Regions from separate parts of the Scandinavium sp. M-37 genome, predicted to be linked through region 2. Evidence: predicted binding sites of a transcription regulator. Region 2 holds the regulator's gene; each other region holds the start of a gene.
The links. Region 2 encodes PurR, which represses purine synthesis genes. Its sites were predicted from a motif close to CANGCAAACGTTTGCNTG; they were not measured.

Region 1: purM (phosphoribosylformylglycinamidine cyclo-ligase) is a predicted target of PurR. The motif match lies at 5,619-5,636, and genes of this name have one in related genera.
Region 3: purL (phosphoribosylformylglycinamidine synthase) is a predicted target of PurR. The motif match lies at 3,565-3,582, and genes of this name have one in related genera.

What each region holds. Positions count from the first base shown of each region.
Region 1 covers NZ_JBIGIN010000010.1:22,947-30,657, reverse strand. The annotation lists gene ACG0Z5_RS09450 (EAL domain-containing protein) at 1-95, shown strand, start outside; gene ppx (exopolyphosphatase) at 75-1,619, opposite strand; gene ppk1 (polyphosphate kinase 1) at 1,623-3,683, opposite strand; gene purN (phosphoribosylglycinamide formyltransferase) at 3,886-4,527, opposite strand; gene purM (phosphoribosylformylglycinamidine cyclo-ligase) at 4,527-5,564, opposite strand; gene bglK (beta-glucoside kinase BglK) at 5,819-6,694, shown strand; gene ACG0Z5_RS09420 (6-phospho-beta-glucosidase) at 6,708-7,711, shown strand, end outside.
Region 2 covers NZ_JBIGIN010000001.1:16,928-24,638, forward strand. The annotation lists gene punC (purine nucleoside transporter PunC) at 1-207, opposite strand, end outside; gene punR (DNA-binding transcriptional activator PunR) at 315-1,226, shown strand; gene purR (HTH-type transcriptional repressor PurR) at 1,245-2,270, opposite strand; gene ACG0Z5_RS00110 (YnhF family membrane protein) at 2,564-2,653, shown strand; gene ACG0Z5_RS00115 (MFS transporter) at 2,830-3,996, shown strand; gene sodB (superoxide dismutase [Fe]) at 4,038-4,619, opposite strand; gene ACG0Z5_RS00125 (C40 family peptidase) at 4,741-5,544, opposite strand; gene ACG0Z5_RS00130 (Grx4 family monothiol glutaredoxin) at 5,883-6,230, shown strand; gene rnt (ribonuclease T) at 6,274-6,924, opposite strand; gene gloA (lactoylglutathione lyase) at 7,030-7,437, opposite strand; gene ACG0Z5_RS00145 (alkene reductase) at 7,520-7,711, opposite strand, start outside.
Region 3 covers NZ_JBIGIN010000010.1:107,792-115,502, reverse strand. The annotation lists gene ACG0Z5_RS09760 (MurR/RpiR family transcriptional regulator) at 1-411, opposite strand, end outside; gene yfhb (phosphatidylglycerophosphatase C) at 670-1,305, shown strand; gene tadA (tRNA adenosine(34) deaminase TadA) at 1,326-1,859, shown strand; gene mltF (membrane-bound lytic murein transglycosylase MltF) at 1,853-3,400, opposite strand; gene purL (phosphoribosylformylglycinamidine synthase) at 3,657-7,544, shown strand.

The DNA.
Region 1 (7,711 bases), on a different contig from region 2:
ATTTACAGGGCTATTACATCGGCAAGCCAGAACCCTTAGAGAATCTGGCTGCCGGGAGTAGTAAACCGATATTGTCAGGCCGCAATCTCTGGTGAGGCTTCTTCCTCGGTGATTTTCAGCATCCAGCCGGTCACCGCTTGCCAGTACTGCTGCTCTTTTTCCAGGTCGAGCAGCACCAGCGCGTTCTGACTAAACCAGTCGTGTGGGAAATACAGCGTCCAGTGATTTTCATCGGTGACCAGTCGCAGCGTCGGCGGGGTGGTCGTCGCCTGGCGCTGGTTGTTCAGTAGTACGCCGAGGCGCAGCAGTTGGATCATCGGCAGGAACTGCTTCTTCTTAAACAGGGTAAAGCGCGGCAGGTCGTCCAGCTTGACCCCTTTACGGTGATACCGTACCAGCGTCGCGATCAGCGTCTGCTGTTCCTGATTGAAGCCCGGTAAATCGCTATTTTGCAGAATGTACGCCGAATGGCGATGCATCCCGCTGTGGTTAATGTTCAGCCCCACCTCGTGCAGCATTGCCGACCATTTCAGCAGCGCCGCCAGCTGTGGATGTGCCTGTTTCGGATTCTGCTGCACCCACTGCTCGTACATCAGATTGGTGGTATCCAGCACCCGACGCGCCTGTTCACGGTCGATATTGTACTGGCTGGCCAGACTTTCGGCGGTACGGCTGCGAATATCATCATGGCGGAAGCGGCCTTCCATTTCGTACAGCACGCCTTCACGCAGCGCCCCGTCGGACAGACGCAGCTCTTTAATCGCCAGCGAATCGAACACCCCGCACAGAATGGCCAGGCCCGGCATGAACACCGCCTGACGCTCTTCCGACAGCCCCGGCAGGCTGAGGGCGCTAAAGCTCTTAAACTTGAGCACTTCCTCAACCAGCTTCTCAAGACGCTCCGGCGTAATAATGCCGTCTTTCTCGCCCATTTCGACCAGCACTTCATGCACCGCTTTGATGGTGCCGGATGCGCCCATCGCCACGTTCCAGCCCTGAATGCGGTACTGCCACGAAAGGGTTTCCAGTTTCTGCACCGCCGCCAGACGAGCGCGCTGGAAGTTCTCTTTGCTGATAACCCCGCCCGGGAAGAAGACCTGCGCAAAGCTTACGCAGCCCATTCGACGGCTTTCCACCAGCTGCGGCGTAAAGTCTTCGCCGATAACCAGCTCCGTCGAGCCGCCGCCGATGTCGATAACCAGCTTGCGGCCTTTTTCTGGCTGGGTGTGCTCCACGCCCATAAATATCAGGCGCGCTTCTTCGTTCCCCGAAATAATTTCAATCGGGTAGGGGATAACTTTCTCCGCCCGCTTAAGAAATTCCGGAGCGTTTAGCGCCTGGCGCAGAGTGTGCGTGCCCACGATGCAAACGCTGGTCGGGGAGAACCCCTGTAGGCGCTCGGCAAACAGTGAGAGACAGTTCAGGCCGCGTTCCATCGCCTCTTCACTGAGCATATTGTTTTCATTCAGGCCGTCGGCAAGATGGACGCGCTGTTTCAGGCGACCAATAATTTGCAGCGCGCCGTCGACGACGCGCGCAATCACCATATGAAAACTGTTCGATCCCAGGTCGACCGCAGCAATCTCCTGCGGTCGTTTCGTTTTGGTTTTGATGGGCATAGATTAATCGGGCTGCTCAAGTGATTTGATGTAATCGTAAATCGCCAGCTGTGACCGGACTTTGCGGCGATTGCCGCGGGGCACGTAGCGATTACTCAGTTCTTTGTCGATAAAACGGGCTTTCACGGTATCGCTAAACAGCAGATCCACAATGGTCAGCACCTGCTGTTTCAGGCGCGAGTCGAGGATTGGCGTCGCAACTTCAATACGGTAATCGATGTTGCGCGTCATCCAGTCAGCGGAAGAGAGCCACACCTGTTTCGCGCCGCCATCTTCAAAAATATAGAGCCGATCATGTTCAAGATAGCGGTCAACAATACTAATGACGTTAATATTTTCGCTGATGCCTTCTAACTGCGGGATCAGCGAGCACATGCCGCGCACCAGCAGATTCACCGGCACGCCGGAACCGGATGCCGCATACAGACGATCCACCAGGCCTTTGTCGACCAGGTTATTCAGCTTCAGAGTAATACCGGACGGCCGACCGTTTTGCGCGTGAGCAATCTCGCGGTCGATCATCTCATACAGCAGCCGACGCGAGTTCTGCGGCGAGACCATCAGATATTCGAAATTCACCGGACGGTAAGGGTTCTCGATGAAGTTAAACACCCGGCGCACTTCGTTGGTGATGCGCGCATCGGCGGTCAGCAGCGAATAGTCGGTATACAGTCGGGCGGTTTTTTCATTGAAGTTACCGGTGCCGATATGCGCGTAACGCACCACGTCTTCGCCTTCCTTACGCGAGATAAGGAACAGCTTGGCGTGAATTTTCAGGCCTGGGGCCGAGAAAATAACGTGGACTCCCGCTTCCGTCAGGCGCTTCGCCCAATGGATGTTGGCTTCTTCGTCGAAGCGCGCCTGCAGTTCAACCACCACGGTGACTTTTTTGCCGTTGTGCGCGGCGTGGATCATCGAATCAATAATGCGTGAGTCTTTCGCCACGCGGTAAATATTGATTTTGATTGCCAGTACGCTCGGATCAAATGACGCCTGACGCAGCAGTTCCAGTACGTGCTCAAAGGTGTGATACGGATAGTACAGCAGCACGTCGCGTTCGCGAATGGCATCAAAGCCATTTCGGAATTTATCAAACCAGATGTGGCGCAGACGCGGCAGCGGTTTATTCACCAAATTGGCTTTGCCCACGTTTGGGAAACCGATGAAGTCTTTAAAATTATGGTAGCGCCCACCGGGGACGATCGAATCGTAGCGGGTGATGGCGAATTTTTTACGCAGCATCTCGACCATCGCATCGGGCATATCGCGCTGATACACGAAACGTACCGGCTCGGCGGTCAGACGCTGTTTGAGGCTGGAGGACATCAGCTCCATCAGGCTCGATTCCATCTCGTGCACCAGGTCATATTCGGCGTCACGGGTCATTTTCATGGAATAGGCATTCAGCGCGTCGTAATCAAAGAAGCCTTTGAAAATGTCATCGAGACAATAGCGCAGAATATTGTCGAGCAGGATCATCGGCTTGCGGCGGCGCGGCGTTTCCGGCGGTAAATTCACGAAACGCGGCACTTTATCGGACGGGATCTCCAGCAGCGCATAGCTAATTTCTTCGCCACGGATGATTTCCACCGCCAGATAGGTGTAATCGTCTTTCAGGAACTGCACCAGGTCCGTCTCCCGGTTAATCAGGATAGGCGTGATGTGCTGGCGCAGATAATGTTTGAAGTAGTGACGTAACCAGCTTTGCTGGTTGACCGATAGCTGGCGTTCGTTAATCAGGAAAATCTGGTTGCGGGCCATTTCGAGCAGCAGCTCGTTATAGAGGCCGTCAAACTCCTGATCGGCTTTTAGCACGCGCGCCTGAATTTTTCCCAGCAGATGGCGGGAATGGGCGGTTAGGCCTTGTTCTTCACTAATAATAATGCGGCGCTTCAGTTCGGCAAAACGGACCTTATAGAACTCATCCAGGTTATTGGAGTAGATCCCCAAAAACCGCATACGCTCTATCAACGGGTTACTTTTATCCGCCGCTTCCTGGAGAACACGCTCGTTAAACGATAACCAGCTGAGTTCTTTTTCGATATACAGCTTATCCTGACCCATTACTACTCACACTCCGGTTGGTTGACGCGGACAGCATTCACATTATGGCGAGCTTTAACCGCCGATGTCCAACTGTGTCAGTGAAGTATGACAATAATCTGTTTGTCGTGAACCTGCGATAGAGAATTTTTATTATTCAGCGGTATGGAAGCATATGGGAGGTGGGAGGAAGCACCTGCCACGACGGGCAGGCGGCTTACGATTACTCTTCGGCAGCGTAGCCTTGTGCAGGGAGCTGAACGCCGTCCAGCCATGCGCTGTTGCCTTTCATTTCAAGGCGACCTTCGACAAACCAGCTCACTACCATCGGATAAATGGCGTGTTCCTGATGCTGCACACGGGCGATGATGTCTTCTTCCACATCCCCGGCAAACACCGGCACTTTGGCCTGTAAAATCACCGGGCCGCCGTCGAGTTCATCGGTGACGAAATGCACGGAGGTGCCGTGCTCTTCGTCGCCGTTGTCCAGCACCTGACGATGGGTATTCAGGCCCGGATATTTCGGCAACAGGGAAGGGTGGATGTTCAGCAGACGACCCTGATAGTGCGCCACGAATTCCGGGCTCAGAATGCGCATATAGCCTGCCAGCACCACCAGGTCAGGGGCGTAGGCGTCAATTTCCTGCATCAGCTCGCGGTCAAACGCTTCACGGCTGGAAAACTGACTGGCGCTGAGCGCATGAGCCGGGATTTCTGCTTCACGGGCGCGCTCAAGGCCGAACGCGTCGGCCTTATTGCTGAACACTGCCCGCAGGGTGCCGTTGATTTTTTTCTGTTTGCAGGCGTCGATAATTGCCTGCAAATTGCTTCCGCTGCCAGAAATCAGCACCACGATGTTCTTCATTACGAGATGACCACACGCTGCTCAGAATCGGAGGCTTTGATATAGCCGATTTTCCAGGCGTGCTCGCCTTTCTCATTCATCAGCGCCACGGCTTTATCCGCTTCAGCGGCTGGCAGGGCAATCACCATGCCCACGCCGCAGTTAAAGGTGCGATACATTTCATGTTGGCTGACGTTACCTGCCGTTTGCAGCCAGTTGAACACGGACGGCCACTGCCAGGAGGATTCGTCGATAACGGCCTGGGTGTTATCCGGCAGCACGCGCGGAATGTTTTCCCAGAAGCCGCCGCCGGTCAGGTGGGCGATGGCATGGACGTCGACGTTAGCGATAAGCTCCAGCACGTTTTTGACGTAGATGCGGGTCGGGGCCAGCAGATGATCGGCCAGCGGTTTGCCGTCGACCTCGGTGGTTTCCGGGCTGCAGCCGCTGACTTCAATGATTTTACGCACCAGCGAGTAGCCGTTTGAGTGCGGGCCACTGGAGGCCAGCGCTACCAGAACGTCGCCATCGGCCACTTTGCTGCCGTCGATGATTTCAGACTTCTCGACCACGCCAACGCAGAAGCCGGCCACGTCGTAATCTTCGCCATGATACATGCCCGGCATTTCTGCCGTTTCGCCGCCGACCAGCGCACAGCCTGACTGCAGGCAGCCTTCGGCGATGCCGCTGATTACGCTGGCTGCGGTATCCACATCCAGTTTGCCGGTGGCGTAGTAATCGAGGAAGAACAGCGGTTCTGCGCCCTGAACCACCAGGTCATTAACGCACATGGCCACCAGGTCGATGCCGATGGTGTCATGACGCTTGAGATCCATTGCCAGGCGCAGCTTGGTGCCGACGCCATCCGTACCGGAAACCAGCACTGGCTCACGATATTTTTGCGGCAGTGCGCACAGTGCGCCGAATCCACCCAGGCCACCCATTACTTCAGGGCGGCGGGTTTTCTTCACCACACCTTTGATTCGGTCAACCAGAGCATTACCCGCGTCAATATCAACACCGGCATCTTTATAGCTGAGAGAGGTTTTGTCGGTCACTGCAAGTCTCCACGAAGGGCGTTAGCAAATAAAATCGGCGCCATTCTACCAGTCTAAGCAAACGTTTGCGAGCCTGGGTGACGGATATCTTACATCGACGTTAATTTACCCGTTTCAGCCGTTGCGCTGACCAAATTTGAACCGCTTCACGAAAATGAAACCGGGTACAGTTTAATGCTTGCAGGATGCTGGCACAGCCCACAATATCGGACTGAAACCGGTTTCTGAAATGGCATCCAGGAGGAACAGCACAGATGCACATTGCCGCATTTGATATTGGTGGAACGGCGCTGAAAATGGGCGTACTCACTCGTGAAGGGGAGTTCGTTGCGAAAGGAAAAACGCCGATAAAAAACAGTGATGGTGACGCCATTTTGCAAGGGATCCTCAGCTGGCTTGAAGCGCATCCCGAATGTGAAGGCATTGCTATCAGCGCCCCGGGGTATGTCAACCCGCATACCGGTTTCATCGAAATGGGCGGGGCTATCCGCAAGTTCGACCATTTTGCCATTAAACAGTGGCTTGAAGAGCGCACCCGCTTACCGGTGGCGATTGAAAACGACGCCAACTGCGTGCTGCTGGCGGAACGCTGGCAGGGGAAAGCGGCGCAGATGAGCGACTTTCTGGTGCTGACTATTGGCACTGGCATCGGCGGCGCGATTTTCTGCAATAACCAGCTGGTGCGTGGAGCCCGTTTTCGCGGCGGCGAATTTGGCTACATGTTTACCGACCGCCCCGGCAGCCGCCATCCTACGCACTACACCATGAACGCCACCTGCACCCTGCGCGTCCTCCGTAGCCGTTACGCTACGCACATCGGCAAATCACTTGATGAGGTCAGCGGCGAAGAGATATTCGACGCCAGCGATGCGGGGGACGTTACCTGCCAGCGGCTGGTAAATGATTTCTTCAACGGCATTGCCAGCGGCCTGTACAACCTGGTCAATCTGTTCGACCCACAAACCATACTGCTCGGCGGCGGCATCACCGAACGCCCGGGCTTTTTGACACAGCTTAAACAGCATCTGGCCTGGTTCGGCATTGACGATTACGTCGATACCGTCAGCCACGGCAACGACGCCGGTTTACTCGGCGCGGTTTACCATTTTAATCAGCAGTCTGAACGTTAAAGAGGGAGTTGTTATGTCCGGATTTAAAAGCGATTTTCTGTGGGGCGGTGCCGTAGCGGCGCATCAACTGGAAGGCGGCTGGAAAGAGGGCGGAAAAGGCCCAAGCGTTGCCGATGTGATGACCGCCGGAGCCCACGGCGTGGCGCGTGAAATCACCGACGGCGTGCTGCCAGGGAAGAACTACCCGAACCACGAGGCGATTGATTTTTACCACCGCTATAAAGACGACATCAAACTGTTTGCCGAAATGGGCTTCAAATGCTTCCGCACCTCGATTGCGTGGACGCGCCTGTTCCCGAAAGGTGACGAGCTGGAGCCGAACGAAGCCGGGCTGAAATTCTACGACGATCTGTTCGATGAATGCCTGAAATACGGCATCGAACCGGTTATCACCCTGTCGCATTTTGAAATGCCGTATCACCTGGTGAAAGAGTACGGCGGCTGGCGGAACCGTAAAGTCATCGACTTCTTCGTGCGCTTCGCGACAGTGGCATTCAGCCGCTATCAGCACAAAGTGAAGTACTGGATGACCTTCAACGAAATCAACAACCAGGCAAATTTCCACGAAGATTTTGCGCCGTTCACTAACTCCGGCATCAAATATGAAGAGGGTGAAGATCGCGAGCCGATTATGTATCAGGCGGCGCACTACGAGCTGGTGGCCAGCGCCCTGGCGGTGAAAGCCGCCCGCGAAATTAACCCGTCGCTGCAAATCGGCTGCATGATTGCCATGTGCCCGATTTACCCGCTGACCTGCGCGCCGGACGACATGATGATGGCGATGAACGCCATGCACCGCCGCTACTGGTTCACCGACGTCCACGTGCGTGGCAAATATCCGCAGCATCTGCTGAATTACTTCGCCCGTCGCGGTTTCGCGCTGGATATCACCGCCGAAGACAAGGCCGCCCTGACCCAGGGCTGCGTCGATTACATCGGTTTCAGCTATTACATGTCGTTCGCCACCAAAGCGACGGCGGATAACCCGCAGCTCGACTACGACGAAACCACCAGCCT
Region 2 (7,711 bases):
TCGGTCGGACAACGGTCCCCACAGCAGCTGGGCAAACGCGAATCCGGCCAGGAACAGGCTCAGGCTGGCGCTAACGGCTGCCGCCGGTGTCTGTAAGTCATTCTGAATTACCGCAAAAGCGGGCAAATACATATCGGTCGCCAGAAAACCGAGCACGCTCAGGCCCGCTAGCCAGCATAAAAATCCTTTACCAGGAAGCTTGTTCATTTTATTTCTCGTCGCAGGTGTACATGGCAGCAGAGTGTAGGGAGTGCAACTTCGCTTGTGAAACGCTAATATTTGGCTGATGGAATCAAATTTTTTGTAGGCAGCCTATGTGGTCAGAATATTCGCTTGAAGTCGTGGACGCCGTGGCGCGTAACGGCAGCTTCACCTCCGCCGCGCAGGAGTTGCACCGTGTGCCTTCTGCGGTCAGTTATACCGTCCGTCAGCTGGAGGAGTGGCTGGCGGTTCCACTGTTTGAACGACGGCATCGCGACGTCGAATTAACGCCCGCGGGGGCGTGGTTTTTGAAGGAGGGGCGATCTGTTATCAAAAAAATGCAGATCACCCGCCAGCAGTGCCAGCAAATTGCCAACGGCTGGCGCGGCAGTCTGGCGATTGCCGTGGATAACATTGTTCGACCGGAGCGCACCCGGCAATTGATTGTCGATTTTTATCGCCACTTTCAGGACGTCGAACTGTGCGTGTTCCAGGAAGTGTTCAACGGCGTGTGGGATGCGTTATCCGACGGGCGTGTCGAACTGGCGATTGGTGCCACACAGGCGATCCCGGTCGGGGGACGTTACGCGTTTCGCGATATGGGAATGCTGAGCTGGAACTGTGTGGTCTCCAGCCGACATCCGCTGGCGCAAATGCGCGGTCCGCTGAGTGATGACGTGTTGCGCACCTGGCCATCATTGGTGCGCGAAGACACCTCACGCTCATTGCCCAAACGCATCACCTGGCTGCTGGATAACCAGAAACGGATTGTCGTGCCGGACTGGGAGTCGTCCGCGACCTGTTTATCTGCCGGTTTATGCGCCGGAATGGTGCCTACGCACTTTGCCCGACCGTACATCGATAGCGGTGAGTGGGTGGCGCTGGAACTGGAAAATCCGTTCCCGGATGCGGCGTGTTGCCTGACCTGGCAACAAAATGATATGTCACCAGCGTTAAGCTGGCTGCTGGACTATCTGGGGGACAGCGAAACGCTGAATAAAGAGTGGTTGCAGGAGCCGGAATAACCGGCCCCTGAGAGGTGATTAGCGGCGATAGTCGCGGAACGGACCGTCGGCCACCGAGCGGCGTTCGATCAGACGCGGATGCACCTCAATCGACTGCGACTCTTCACGTTTGTTGACGATCCTGTCGAGCAGCATGTCGAAAGCGGCTTCGCCCAGCGAATCTTTTGGCTGGTGAATGGTGGTTAACGCTGGGGTAAAGAACCGGGCGTTGCGCACATTGTCGTAACCGATAACGGAGATATCTTGCGGCACGCGTAAACCCATCTCGTCAGCGGCACACAAGGCACCCATCGCCATGATGTCGCCGCCGCAGAAGACGGCGGTAGGGCGCGGCTGTTGCGCAAGGATCTGCTGCATTGCGCGATAACCAGATTCCGGCTCGAAGTCGCCCTGCACGATCCAGTTTTCAGGCACGTTAATCTGCGCTTCTTCCATCGCTTTCATAAAGCCCGCCAGACGACCCGCCCCGGTGTTGCGCTCCATTGGGCCAGGGATCGCCCCAATTTCTCGGTGACCGCGTTCGACCAGATAACGTCCGGCCAGATAGCCGCCCTGGAAAGCGTTATCAATCACGGAGTCGGTAAAATCGGCTTTTGATTCTCCCCAGTCCATTACCACCATCGGAATGTGGCGATACTCTTCCAGCATGTCGAGTACCGACTGCGGGTACTCAGAACACATCACCAGCAGACCATCGACGCGTTTTTGCGCCATCATCGACAGATACGCCTGCTGCTTTTCGAGGTTATTCCAGGCGTTACCCAGAATCAGGGTATAGCCTTTTTCGAAGCAGCTTTTCTCAACGGCTTCAATGATCTCGGCAAAATAAGCGGCTTCGCTGCTGGTCGCCAGCAGGCCAATAGTCTTGGTGTGATTGACCTTCAGGCTGCGCGCCACGGCGCTTGGCGAGTAGTGCAGCTCTTTGATGGCTGCCCATACCGCGTTGCGGGTTTCTTCCGCTACGAAGCGAGTCTTGTTAATTACATGTGATACAGTTGTAGTGGAAACGTTTGCGCGTTTCGCTACATCTTTAATTGTTGCCATTCGTTCTCACTCCAGACCCTTTCCTTACGCCTGATTATCGACACGAAAACGTTTGCCTTTACACACCCTGGATACAATTCATTTGAATTGCGGTACGCCGGGAAACGACACAGAACGACGGGAGGGGGTCAATGGCTGCTACGCTTTTAAATTAGCGTGGAATTTTGTCTGATTCTTACGGAAAGGGAAAGAGAAAAATCGTTATGCGCCGAAAACCTGCGAGATTTTTGCGTATGATTGTGCAAAAATGAGCAGGCTCACTTTTGTTGTGGGGATTAAAAGGAGAAAAATTGATGAGTACCGACCTGAAGCTCTCTTTAATGACGACCGTAATTGCTCTGGCCGTGATCGTGGCCGCCGGGCTGACCGCCGTACTGCACTGATTTACCCGGAGGGAGAGACCTCTTCCTCCTTCACATATCCCTTCTGATTGTTATCAAATTCGCAAAAAACTTTTGCCATTTTGTTTACTTCTGTTTTTTTGTGATTGATGTCATGCTTTTGACTTCTGTTTTTGCACCATCTCCCTTCCTGGAGGATGGCTGACCGGAGTCGTTACATGAAAATCAATTTTCCCCTGCTGGCCTTAGCGATAGGGGCGTTTGCCATAGGCACCACGGAGTTTTCGCCGATGGGCCTGCTGCCGGTGATTGCCAAAGGCGTCGATGTCTCTATTCCCGTGGCGGGAATGCTGATCAGTGCTTATGCCATTGGTGTGATGGTCGGTGCACCGCTGATGACGCTGCTGCTCTCCCATCGCGCACGGCGTAATGCGCTTATTTTCCTGATGGCGATTTTCACTCTCGGTAATGTGCTCTCGGCTATCGCGCCGGATTACACCACGCTGCTGCTGTCGCGCATTATTACCAGCCTGAACCACGGGGCATTCTTTGGACTTGGCTCGGTAGTGGCCGCCAGCGTTGTGCCGAAACACAAACAGGCTAGCGCGGTGGCAACCATGTTTATGGGGTTGACTGTCGCCAACATCGGCGGGGTTCCGGCGGCAACCTGGCTCGGGGAAACCATCGGCTGGCGGATGTCGTTCCTGGCAACGGCTGGTCTGGGCCTGGTGGCGATGCTCAGTCTGTGGTTCTCACTGCCAAAAGGTAGCAGCGGTGAACGCCCGAATGTGAAACAGGAACTGTCGGTGCTGATGCGTCCACAGGTGCTGACGGCCCTGTTGACCACCGTGCTCGGCGCAGGCGCGATGTTCACCCTGTACACCTACATTTCGCCAGTGCTGCATACCCTGACGTCGGCATCTCCGCTGTTTATTACCGCGATGCTGGTATTGATTGGGGTTGGTTTCTCGCTGGGTAACTATCTGGGCGGCAAGTTTGCCGACCGTTCGGTGACCGGCACGCTGAAAGGCTTCTTGTTGCTGCTGATTGTTATCATGGTGTCGATTCCATGGCTGGCGCAGAGCGAAATTGGCGCGGCCGTGAGCATGGTTGTCTGGGGTGCCGCGACCTTCGCGGTGGTGCCTCCGTTGCAAATGCGCGTTATGCGCGTGGCCCATGAAGCGCCTGGCCTGTCGTCATCGGTGAATATCGGGGCGTTCAATCTGGGGAATGCGCTGGGCGCGGCCGCGGGCGGGGCGGTAATTTCCGGCGGTCTCGGCTACAGCTTTGTGCCGGTGATGGGCGCGATTATTGCCGGTATCGCCCTGTTGGTGGTGCTGTTTAGTGGGCGTCGTCAACCGGAAGAAGCGTTTTCAAGCCATTAAGAATATGCCCGGCGGGAGAGGTCTACCCGCCGGGCCAGAAATTATGCGGCCAGATTCTTAGCAACAAATTCCCAGTTTACCAGCGCCCAGAAATGCTCAAGGTAGTTCGGGCGGGCGTTACGGTAGTCGATGTAATACGCATGTTCCCAGACGTCTACGGTCAGCAACGGTTTAGCATCCGTGGTCAGCGGGGTACCCGCGTTAGACGTGGACACGATAGCCAGTTTGCCGTCCGCTTTCTTCACCAGCCATGTCCAGCCAGCGCCGAAGTTTTTAACCGCTGCATCGGTGAACTGCGCTTTGAATTCGGCAAAGCTACCAAAACTTGCGTTAATGGCGGCCGCGACCTCGCCGGTGGGTTCGCCACCGGCGTTAGGTGCCAGGCAGTGCCAGTAGAAGGTGTGGTTCCATACCTGTGCGGCGTTGTTGAACACGCCTGCTTCGGAAGTGCGCACGATCTCTTCTAAGGTTTTGCCTTCAAAAGCGGTGCCTTTGATCAGGTTGTTGAGGTTAGTGACATAGGTCTGGTGATGCTTGCCGTAATGGTATTCCAGTGTTTCAGCGGAAATGTGTGGCGCCAGGGCGTCTTTTGCATACGGTAATGCAGGTAATTCGAATGACATTGCTTATTCTCCCTATTGTTATTAATACCCAATAGCCATGTATTGAGTAGGGATAGGGTAGCAAATTAAAAGATGTGGCTAAAGAGGAACTTACCCCGTCGCTTTCACGACAGGGTAGGGGTTAGCGAATCGTTTTCGGCGTCATCACGCGCCGCGCGCCGACATAATGGTTTGCCCAGTAATCTTCGCTCAGAGAGGTAATCTGGATATCGCGACCGGATCGTGGTGACTGGATGAATTTTCCATTCCCCACATACACCCCAACATGATCGGCAGTGCCGCGGCCACGGGTGCGGAAGAATACCAAATCGCCACTTTGCAGCTCGCCACGGTCAACGGAACGGGCATCGCGCAGATGGTACATTTCATTCGCGGTGCGTGGAATACGGAATTTCACGAGATCTTTATAGGCGTAATAAACCAGACCGCTGCAGTCGAAACCGGTACGTGGCGACGATCCCCCCCACCGATACGGTTTGCCAATCTGGCCCATCAATTTATTCATTGCCGTTTTTTGCGCTTTCTGCACACGGGCTTTGTGCGCATCCGCAATGGTCAGCGGCTTCACTTCTTCATTAACGCATTTCTTTTTATGGCCTTTACGCACAGTGCATTTCTGCACCATTTTTGCCGAGGCGGTTTTTAATGCGGGGCTACGGGTTTTTCGAGAAGAGGCGGTTTTGCTGACGGCGGAAGGGGTTTTATTTTTGGCGGCCGTTTTCTGCTTAACGGTGCTGGTTTTCTTTTTCGCGGTGGTTTTGCTTTTGCTGCTGGTGGTTTTCTTTTTGCGGTCTGATTTAGTCTGGTGCGATTTCTGAGAAGCAGAAGGCCGCGCCTGTTCAGACGCATGAGACAAAGGGGTCATCGACAGCGATGTAAACAGTAAAGCGCAGAGCGTGATCGAGAATTTATTTATTCGCGCCACTGAGCATTCCTCTGTTAGGCAGGCAAACACTCATGCCTGGGTATGATTGACAAAACGAATCGATTCTAATGCATAAAAACACTAATTGTTAATATACTTTTTGTATCTGATGCGCTGTTTCGTTAGCGACTGCAAAAAAATGCGTCAACGTTGGCATAAGGTGCTCGGAAAATGCTCAAGCTACGGGCGGCGCGGCCGATAAAGGCATATTTTTAAGGCAACTTCACAACGCCAGAGGTAAAATGCATTTGCGTGAACAAAATGTTATTTTCTGACAGCAGTCGTTGGCGTTACACTGATTGACTACAGTCATAAAAAGAAGTTTAAGGAAGCAAGACATGAGCACCACTCTTGAGAAAATCCAAAGCCAAATCGCTGAAAACCCAATCCTTCTGTATATGAAAGGTTCCCCGAAGCTGCCAAGCTGTGGTTTTTCCGCTCAGGCGGTTCAGGCGCTGTCTGCCTGTGGCGAGCGCTTTGCCTACGTCGATATCCTGCAGAACCCGGACATCCGTGCCGAGCTGCCGAAATACGCTAACTGGCCAACCTTCCCGCAGCTGTGGGTGGATGGCGAACTGGTTGGCGGCTGTGACATTCTGATTGAGATGTACCAGCGCGGTGAACTGCAGACGCTTATCAAAGAGACGGCGGCTAAGCATAAAGACGACGAGCAGCCTGCTGAGTAAGTCTTTGTCTGGCAATAAAAAAGCGACCAATGGTCGCTTTTTTTTATTCTGCGTTTTCTGGCATCGGCAACGGCCAGCCGCCGAGGCGCTTCCAGCGGTTGACGATTTCGCAGAACAGCTGCGCGGTTTGTTCGGTGTCATACAGGGCAGAGTGCGCGAGGTTACCATCGAATTCCATCCCCGCCGCGAGGCAGGCTTTCGACAGCACGGTTTGGCCTAATGCCAGGCCGCTTAATGCTGCAGTATCGAAGGTGACGAACGGATGGAATGGGTTGCGCTTCAGCCCGGCCCGCTCGGCAGCGGCCATCATAAAGCTGTGATCGAACGTAGCGTTGTGCGCCACCATGATCGCACGGTTACACTCCTGATCCTTCATCCCTTTGCGTACTTCTTTAAAAATGGCATGCAGGGCGTCGTACTCGCTGACGGCACCACGTTCAGGATCGTTGGGGTCGATCCCGTTAAACGCCAGCGCTTCAGGGACCAGATTTGCCCCTTCAAACGGTTCAACGTGAAAATGCAGTGTGCTGTCCGGCATCAGCCAGCCGTCTTCGTCCATCTTCAACGTCACGGCGGCCACTTCAAGCAGCGCATCCGTTTTGGCGTTAAAGCCTGCGGTTTCTACATCAATGACTACAGGATAAAAACCACGGAAGCGGTCGCACAGTGCATTACGTTGAGCGTTGTCGGACATCAGGATCTCTTAGGCTTACAAAAAGTAGCGCGCATTATGGCAAATTTTGCCAGCGGTTGCAGCAGAGGCGGGAGTAAAAAAAGGGTGCCTTAGCACCCATGAACCTTAATGACCCAGACCTTTACCAGCGTCTTTAGCTTCAATCAGTTCGATTTTGTAGCCGTCAGGATCTTCTACGAAGGCGATGACGGTGCTGCCGCCTTTTACCGGACCCGCTTCGCGGGTGACGTTGCCGCCGTTGTTGCGGATGCGCTCGCAGGCTTCTGCTGCATCATCAACGCTCAGTGCAATATGACCATAGGCGGTACCCAGCTCATAGCTGTCGACGCCCCAGTTATAGGTCAGTTCGATAACCGCTTCTTCGCTCTCCGGGCCGTAACCGACGAAAGCCAGAGAGTATTTGTATTCCGGGTTTTCGCTGGTGCGCAGCAGCGACATGCCCAGCACCTTGGTGTAGAAATCAATAGAGCGTTGCAGGTCGCCAACGCGCAGCATGGTGTGAAGTAGGCGCATTCTCTTTCCCTTAAGGTCTTGTTCGTAAAACAGGAATATCAGTATAGCGGCGGATACCCGCCGCTATCAATCAATCAGGGGATTAGAGCGTCGGGTAATCGGTATAGCCTTCCGCGCCACCGCCGTAGAAGCTTTCCGGACGTTGCGGGTTGAGTTCCGCTTTACGCTCCAGACGTGCAACCAGGTCCGGGTTAGCGATGTAGGCACGACCAAACGCCACCGCGTCAATCAGGCCTTTGGCAATCAGGTCTTCCGCTTTTTCAGGGGTGTAGGC
Region 3 (7,711 bases), on a different contig from region 2:
CACCACAATGCGGCGCGCGCTGCGCAGCAGACCGATGCTTTCCCGCAACTTGTCTTCGGTATTCACATCGAGCGAGGCGTGCATCGCCGACACGTTGTCCTTAATGAGCTTCTCGCCCACCAGGCGCAGCGGATCGTCGCCGCGGATCTGATTATGTACTGGCACCGACTGCGGATGAGGATTGCTGGCCAGCGCCTCGCTCAGCGCCAGTTTCAGCGCTGGAAATCCCTTAAATCCCAGCTTCTGGGCGAACTTCACCACGCTGGACTGGCTGACACCCGCCAGGCTCGCTAACTGTTGAGAGCTGAGATGGCGTGCCTCGTCTGGCTGGTTCAGGATAAAATCCGCCAGTTTTTTGTCACTTTGCGCGAGACCAGAGTAGCGCTGACGGATGCGAATCAAACAGTTCATGGGTTCTCCAGAGGGCTTTTTGGCGGCCGCCTGTCAGAAATTTGTCTTTGATTATAGGGGATTGTGAAGCAAGCACTATCGGAAGTGTAGGAAAATGTGCTGCATTCTTAGCCGATTCATCATTCTAATCAAAAGGATACGCTGTCTGCATCCTAAGGGAAAGGCGCAATCAGTATCGTTTTTGGAAATGTGAGGTTATGGCTGTTAGGCTTGTTGACAGGAATGACTCACACGCGCTCACCTTTTAAGGAGAACAGTTTGGTAAGTAATTCGCGTCGGGTAGTGTTTTTTGACCTGGATGGCACGCTGCATCAGCAGGATATGTTTGGCAGCTTTTTACGCTATCTGTTGCGCCACAATCCGCTCAACGCGCTGTTGGTGCTCCCTGTGCTGCCGGTGATTGGCGTGGCGCTGCTGGTGAAAGGCCGGGCGGCGCGTTGGCCGATGAGCCTGCTGCTCTGGGCCGCCACCTTCGGGCACAGTGAAGCACGTCTCAAGGCCATCGAAGCGCAGTTTGTGCAATGGTTCCGTGGACATGTGACCACTTTCCCGGTGGTGCACCAGCGCCTCACGGAATATCTGACCAGCTCTGATGCCGACGTCTGGCTTATCACCGGTTCGCCAAAATCGCTGGTGGAGCAGGTGTACGTCGACACGCCGTGGCTGCCGCGCGTGAATCTCATTGCCAGCATGACCGAGCGCCGGTATGGCGGCTGGGTGTTGACGCTGCGTTGTCTGGGTCATGAAAAAGTGGCGCAGTTGGAGAAAAAAATCGGCACGCCGCTGCGGCTGTACAGCGGCTACAGCGACAGCAATCAGGACAACCCGCTGCTCTATTTCTGCCAGCACCGTTGGCGGGTTACGCCAGGCGGGGAACTGCAACAGCTGGAATAAAGTCTGCCCCGCTGTGTATAATGCGCCCCGCTTTTTCTACCGGAGTAGCCGCTGTGTCTGACAATGAATTGAACCACGAACACTGGATGCGTCACGCGCTAACTCTCGCCCAGCGTGCCTGGGATGAAGGGGAGGTGCCGGTCGGTGCGGTGCTGGTTCATCAGAATCAGGTTATTGGCGAAGGCTGGAACCGACCGATTGGGCGTCATGATCCGACCGCCCATGCTGAAATTATGGCCCTGCGTCAGGGCGGGTTGGTGTTGCAGAACTACCGTTTAATCGACACCACGCTGTATGTCACCCTTGAGCCGTGCGTTATGTGCGCCGGGGCGATGGTGCATAGCCGGATTGGTCAACTGGTGTTTGGTGCGCGGGATGCGAAAACGGGGGCGGCTGGCTCACTGATTGACGTCCTGCATCATCCGGGCATGAATCACAGGGTAGAGATTACCGAAGGCGTGCTCGCGGAAAGCTGTTCGTCGATGCTAAGCGATTTCTTCCGGCATCGCCGCGAGCAGAAAAAGGCCCTCAAGCGTGCCGCCCAGCCTCAGTGACGCAGAATATCCACCAACGTATTCGGGTATTTCACTTCAATTTGACCGCTGCGCTCGGTGTGCAGCGAGATAAACGGCAGCACGCCGAGGCTGGTATGATTTAACTCGCCCGGCCTGACCGCAGGGTAATCCTGCGCATACTCCCGCTCCAGCGCCTCTTTCTTTTCTTTCTCCAGCAGATACCCCACCAGGCTTATCTGATATTTACGGATGTTTTCCACATAGGCGTAGGCTTCATGCCCACGTGCGTAACCGTAGGTCAGGCGCGTGTAGTAGGGTTTCTGACTGAGCAGTGGCAGACGCTGCTTTACGTCCGCCCAGCTGTCCGGGTTGCCTTTCTGCTTGGCGGTTAACGCCCGGGCATCGAGCATATGGGCATAGCCCATGTTGTACGCCGCCAGCGCAAACCAGATTTTCTCTTCTTTTGGCACCGTATCTGGCACCTTATCCATCATGTCCTGCAGATAGCGCATCCCGCCGCTAACGCTCTGTTCGGCGTCGGTCCTGTCAGTAAGGCCAAGGCTTTGGGCGGTATTTTTGGTGAGCATCATCATGCCGCGGACCCCGGTGGGCGAGGTTGCCAGCGGATCCCAGTGCGATTCCTGCCACGCGATCGCCGCCAGCAGACGCCAGTCAATTTCGCTGGCGTATTTCTGGAACAGCGGCTGTAGGTCGGGCAGCATGTTATCCACGGCTCGCAGGAAGGTGCGGGTATCGAAATAATCGAAATCGTCGCCGTGGCCGAGATACTTCTCTTCCAGTCGCGCCAGGGTGCCGTCTTCATTAATGTTATTAAAGAAATCGAGCATTGCTGCGGGCAGGGTGTTATCGCTGTCCTTCAGGCTGAACCAGGTCACCGGCTGTTCATCGGTAATATCCAGTGCCACTGCCAGCTCCGGATGTACGCGCTGGAACAGGCTGATCGCCACCGAGTCGGCAATGGTGTAATCAAGCTTGCCGTCGATAACGTCTTCCATCAACTCCACGCTGCCGCGCTTATCGTCGACGGTCCAGTTCAGATCCGGGTACTTTGTTGCTTTCAGCGCCTGCAGGTCGTTAATCGCCACGTGCCCCGGCGCAATGGTCAGCTGTTGGGCGGTGAGGTTATCCAGCGAGCGCGGGCGCAGGCTCCCTTTGCGGTACACCAACTGCTGCGAAACCGAATAGTAGGCTGGTCCGGCCTGATAGGTTTTGACGCGTTCGCTGTTGTACACCAGCCCGGCGGCCAGCATATCGGCGCGACCATTGTCGAGGTCATCAAACAACTGGCTGATGTTCTGGCGAACGGTGACTTTCAGCTTAACGCCAAGGTAGTTGGCGAACTGCTGAGCCAGTTCGTAGTCGAGTCCGTAATCTTTTTCATGGATGTTGGCGAACGTCAGGGGAGAGACCACGGTACTGACGCGCAGCTCACCGCGCGCCTGAATGGCGGCGATGCGGTTCTCTGGTTTACTGAACCAGGGAACAGAAGGCCATAGCGCCGCTGCCAGTAGCAGGGTGACAATGCCAATAAACAGATAATTAATCTTTAATTTTTTCAATTAGTTAATTCTCTGTGACGAGAGCGATCTCAGGCAATAGTTACCATGTTAAAGTTTAGGGGCACTACAGAATGAGCGGCATTTTGCTTAAACAAGCGACAGTTGGCAACCTATTCATGCGATTGGCCGCATCGGTTGGTAAAACGCAGCGGCGATTTTATTTTGACGCAAACGGTTACGTCGCTGCTCAGGATCCTCTATAATGGCGCCCGTTTTCCGCCATTGCGCACACTGAAACCCAGAAGACGAGAGACTTATGATGGAAATTCTGCGTGGTTCGCCTGCACTGTCTGCATTTCGTATTACTAAACTGCTGGCACGCTTTCAGGCAGCCAACCTTCCGGTCAGCAACATCTATGCCGAGTACGTGCACTTCGCGAGTCTGAACGCGCCGCTTTCAGACGAGGAACATGCCCGACTGGCTCGCTTGCTGGAGTATGGCCCAAGCCTCAACAGCCATACCCCCGCCGGAAAATTACTGCTCGTCACCCCCCGTCCTGGCACCATCTCCCCCTGGTCTTCAAAAGCAACTGACATCGCCCACAACTGCGGCCTGGCCCAGATTGACCGCCTCGAGCGCGGCGTAGCGTATTACGTTGACGCCTCCACCTTGACCGACGCTCAATGGAGCCTGGTCGCGGCAGAGCTGCACGACCGCATGATGGAAACCGTCTTTGGTGCGCTACAGGATGCGGAAAACCTGTTTGCCCATCATCAACCGACCCCGGTTGCCAGCGTCGACCTGCTGGGACAAGGGCGTCAGGCGCTGGTGGAGGCCAATCAGCGTCTCGGCCTGGCGCTGGCGGAAGATGAAATCGATTATCTGCACGAGGCGTTCACTAAGCTTAACCGCAACCCGAACGACATCGAGCTGTACATGTTCGCGCAGGCGAACTCAGAACACTGCCGTCACAAGATTTTCAACGCCGACTGGGTTATTGATGGCGAACAGCAGCCGAAGTCGCTGTTCAAGATGATCAAGAATACCTTCGAGAAAAACCCTGAACACGTACTGTCGGCCTATAAAGACAACGCTGCGGTAATGGAAGGCTCGGAAGTGGGACGCTTCTATGCCTCCCATGACGGCAAGCGCTACGACTTCCACCAGGAAGCCGCGCATATTCTGATGAAGGTCGAAACCCATAACCACCCGACCGCCATCTCTCCGTGGCCGGGTGCCGCCACCGGTTCCGGCGGCGAAATCCGTGATGAAGGTGCCACCGGGCGCGGCGCGAAGCCGAAAGCCGGGCTGGTGGGCTTCTCCGTTTCCAACCTGCGGATCCCCGGCTTTGAACAGCCGTGGGAAGAAGATTTCGGCAAACCTGATCGCATCGTCACCGCGCTGGATATCATGACCGACGGCCCACTGGGCGGCGCGGCGTTCAACAACGAATTTGGTCGCCCGGCGCTGAACGGCTACTTCCGTACCTACGAAGAGAAAGTGAACAGCCATAACGGCGAAGAGCTGCGTGGCTACCACAAGCCGATTATGCTGGCGGGTGGGATCGGCAACATTCGCGCCGATCATGTGCAGAAAGGCGAGATCAACGTTGGCGCGAAGCTGATTGTCCTCGGTGGCCCGGCGATGAATATCGGTCTCGGCGGCGGGGCGGCCTCCTCCATGGCGTCCGGCCAGTCTGATGCCGATCTGGATTTTGCCTCCGTTCAGCGCGACAACCCGGAAATGGAACGCCGCTGCCAGGAAGTTATTGACCGTTGCTGGCAGCTTGGCGACGCCAACCCGATCCTGTTCATCCATGACGTGGGCGCGGGCGGTTTATCCAACGCCATGCCGGAGCTGGTGAGCGATGGCGGACGCGGTGGTCGCTTCAACCTGCGCGATATCCTCAGCGATGAACCAGGCATGAGCCCGCTGGAAATCTGGTGTAACGAATCTCAGGAGCGCTATGTGCTCGCCGTGGCCGCTGAACAGCTGCCGCTGTTTGACGAGCTGTGCCGTCGTGAGCGCGCCCCGTACGCGGTGATTGGTGACGCGACAGAAGAGATGCATCTGAGCCTGAGCGACACCCATTTCGACAACCAGCCTATCGACCTGCCGCTGGATGTGCTGCTCGGCAAAACGCCGAAGATGACCCGGGATGTCGCCACGCTGAACGCCACTGGCGATGCGCTGGACCGTCAGGACATCACCATCGCGGAAGCGGTGAATCGCGTACTGCATCTGCCAACGGTGGCAGAGAAAACCTTCCTTGTGACCATCGGTGACCGTACGGTAACCGGCATGGTCGCCCGCGATCAAATGGTCGGCCCGTGGCAGATCCCGGTGGCTAACTGCGCGGTCACCACCGCCAGCCTCGACAGCTACTATGGCGAAGCGATGGCGATTGGCGAACGTGCCCCGGTTGCGCTGCTCGACTTCGCGGCGTCAGCCCGTCTGGCGGTCGGTGAAGCGCTGACCAATATCGTTGGCACCCAGGTCGGCGATCTCAAACGTATCAAGCTGTCGGCAAACTGGATGGCGGCGGCAGGGCACCCGGGTGAAGACGCGGGCCTGTACGCGGCGGTGAAAGCCATCGGTGAAGAGCTGTGTCCGGCGCTGGGTCTGACCATTCCGGTCGGGAAAGACTCGATGTCGATGAAAACCCGCTGGCAGGAAGGCAGTGAGCAGCGCGAAATGACCTCCCCGCTGTCGCTGGTGATCTCGGCCTTTGCCCGTGTGGAAGACGTGCGTCGCACCGTCACCCCACAGCTTTCGACCGAAGACAACGCCTTGCTGTTAATTGACCTTGGTAAAGGCCACAACGCGCTGGGCGCCACGGCGCTGGCGCAGGTTTACCGCCAGCTCGGCGACAAAACCGCAGACGTGCGCAGCGTTGAACAGCTGAAAGGCTTCTGGGATGCGATGCAGGTGCTGGTAGCCGAACGTAAACTGTTGGCCTGGCATGACCGCTCCGACGGTGGCCTGCTGGTCACCCTGGCTGAAATGGCCTTCACCGGCCACTGTGGCGTGGAAGTGGACATCGCCGCGCTGGGTGAAGACAAACTCGCCGCGCTGTTTAACGAAGAGCTGGGCGGCGTGATTCAGATTCGCGCCGAGGACCGCGAAGGGGTCGAAAGCATTTTCGCCACCCATGGTCTGAGCGAATGCGTGCATTTCCTCGGCAAAGCCACCGAGGGCGATCGCTTCGTCATCACCGCTGGCAGTCATTCGGTATACAGCGAAAGCCGTACCACGCTGCGTATGTGGTGGGCGGAAACGACCTGGCAGATGCAGCGTCTGCGCGATAACCCGGAGTGTGCCGATCAGGAACACGAAGCCAAGCGCAACGACAACGATCCGGGCCTCAACGTGAAGCTCACCTTCGACATCAACGAGGACGTTGCCGCACCGTATATTGCCAAAGGTGCCCGTCCGAAAGTGGCGGTCCTGCGTGAGCAGGGCGTGAACTCTCACGTTGAAATGGCTGCGGCGTTCCATCGTGCGGGCTTCGATGCCATCGACGTCCACATGAGCGACCTGCTTGCCGGTCGTACCGGGCTGGACGATTTCCAGGCGCTGGTGGCCTGCGGTGGCTTCTCATACGGCGACGTGCTGGGCGCGGGCGAGGGCTGGGCGAAATCGATTCTGTTCAACGAACGCGTACGCGATGAGTTTGAAACCTTCTTCCATCGTCCACAGACCCTGGCGCTGGGCGTGTGTAACGGCTGTCAGATGATGTCCAATCTGCGTGACCTGATCCCGGGCAGCAGCCTGTGGCCACGCTTCGTGCGTAACCATTCTGACCGTTTTGAAGCGCGTTTCAGCCTGGTGGAGGTCACGCAGAGCCCGTCGCTGCTGTTGCAGGGGATGGTCGGGTCGCAGATGCCAATCGCGGTGTCCCACGGCGAAGGCCGGGTGGAAGTCCGTGACGGCGCCCATCTGGCACAGCTTGAAAGCAAAGGGCTGGTGGCGCTGCGCTTCGTTGACCACTTCGGCAACGTGACGCAGAACTACCCGGCGAACCCGAACGGTTCCCCGAACGGTATCACCGCTGTGACCAGCGAAAGCGGGCGTGTCACCCTGATGATGCCGCACCCGGAACGCGTGTTCCGCACGGTGGCCAACTCCTGGCACCCGGAAAACTGGGGCGAGGACAGCCCGTGGATGCGCATCTTCCGCAACGCGCGTAAACAGCTGGGTTAATTTTTCCCGCACGCTGTAAAGCCTTCCTGTTAAAGGAAGGCTTTTTTATTTGTGACGCCGGGCAACTTTGTGACGCCGGGCAACAACAGTGTCGGAAAATGGCGACAGACGTGGTTTTCAGGTGTCGCCAAAAGGTGACATTTATGTTGATGATATTTATCGGGTTC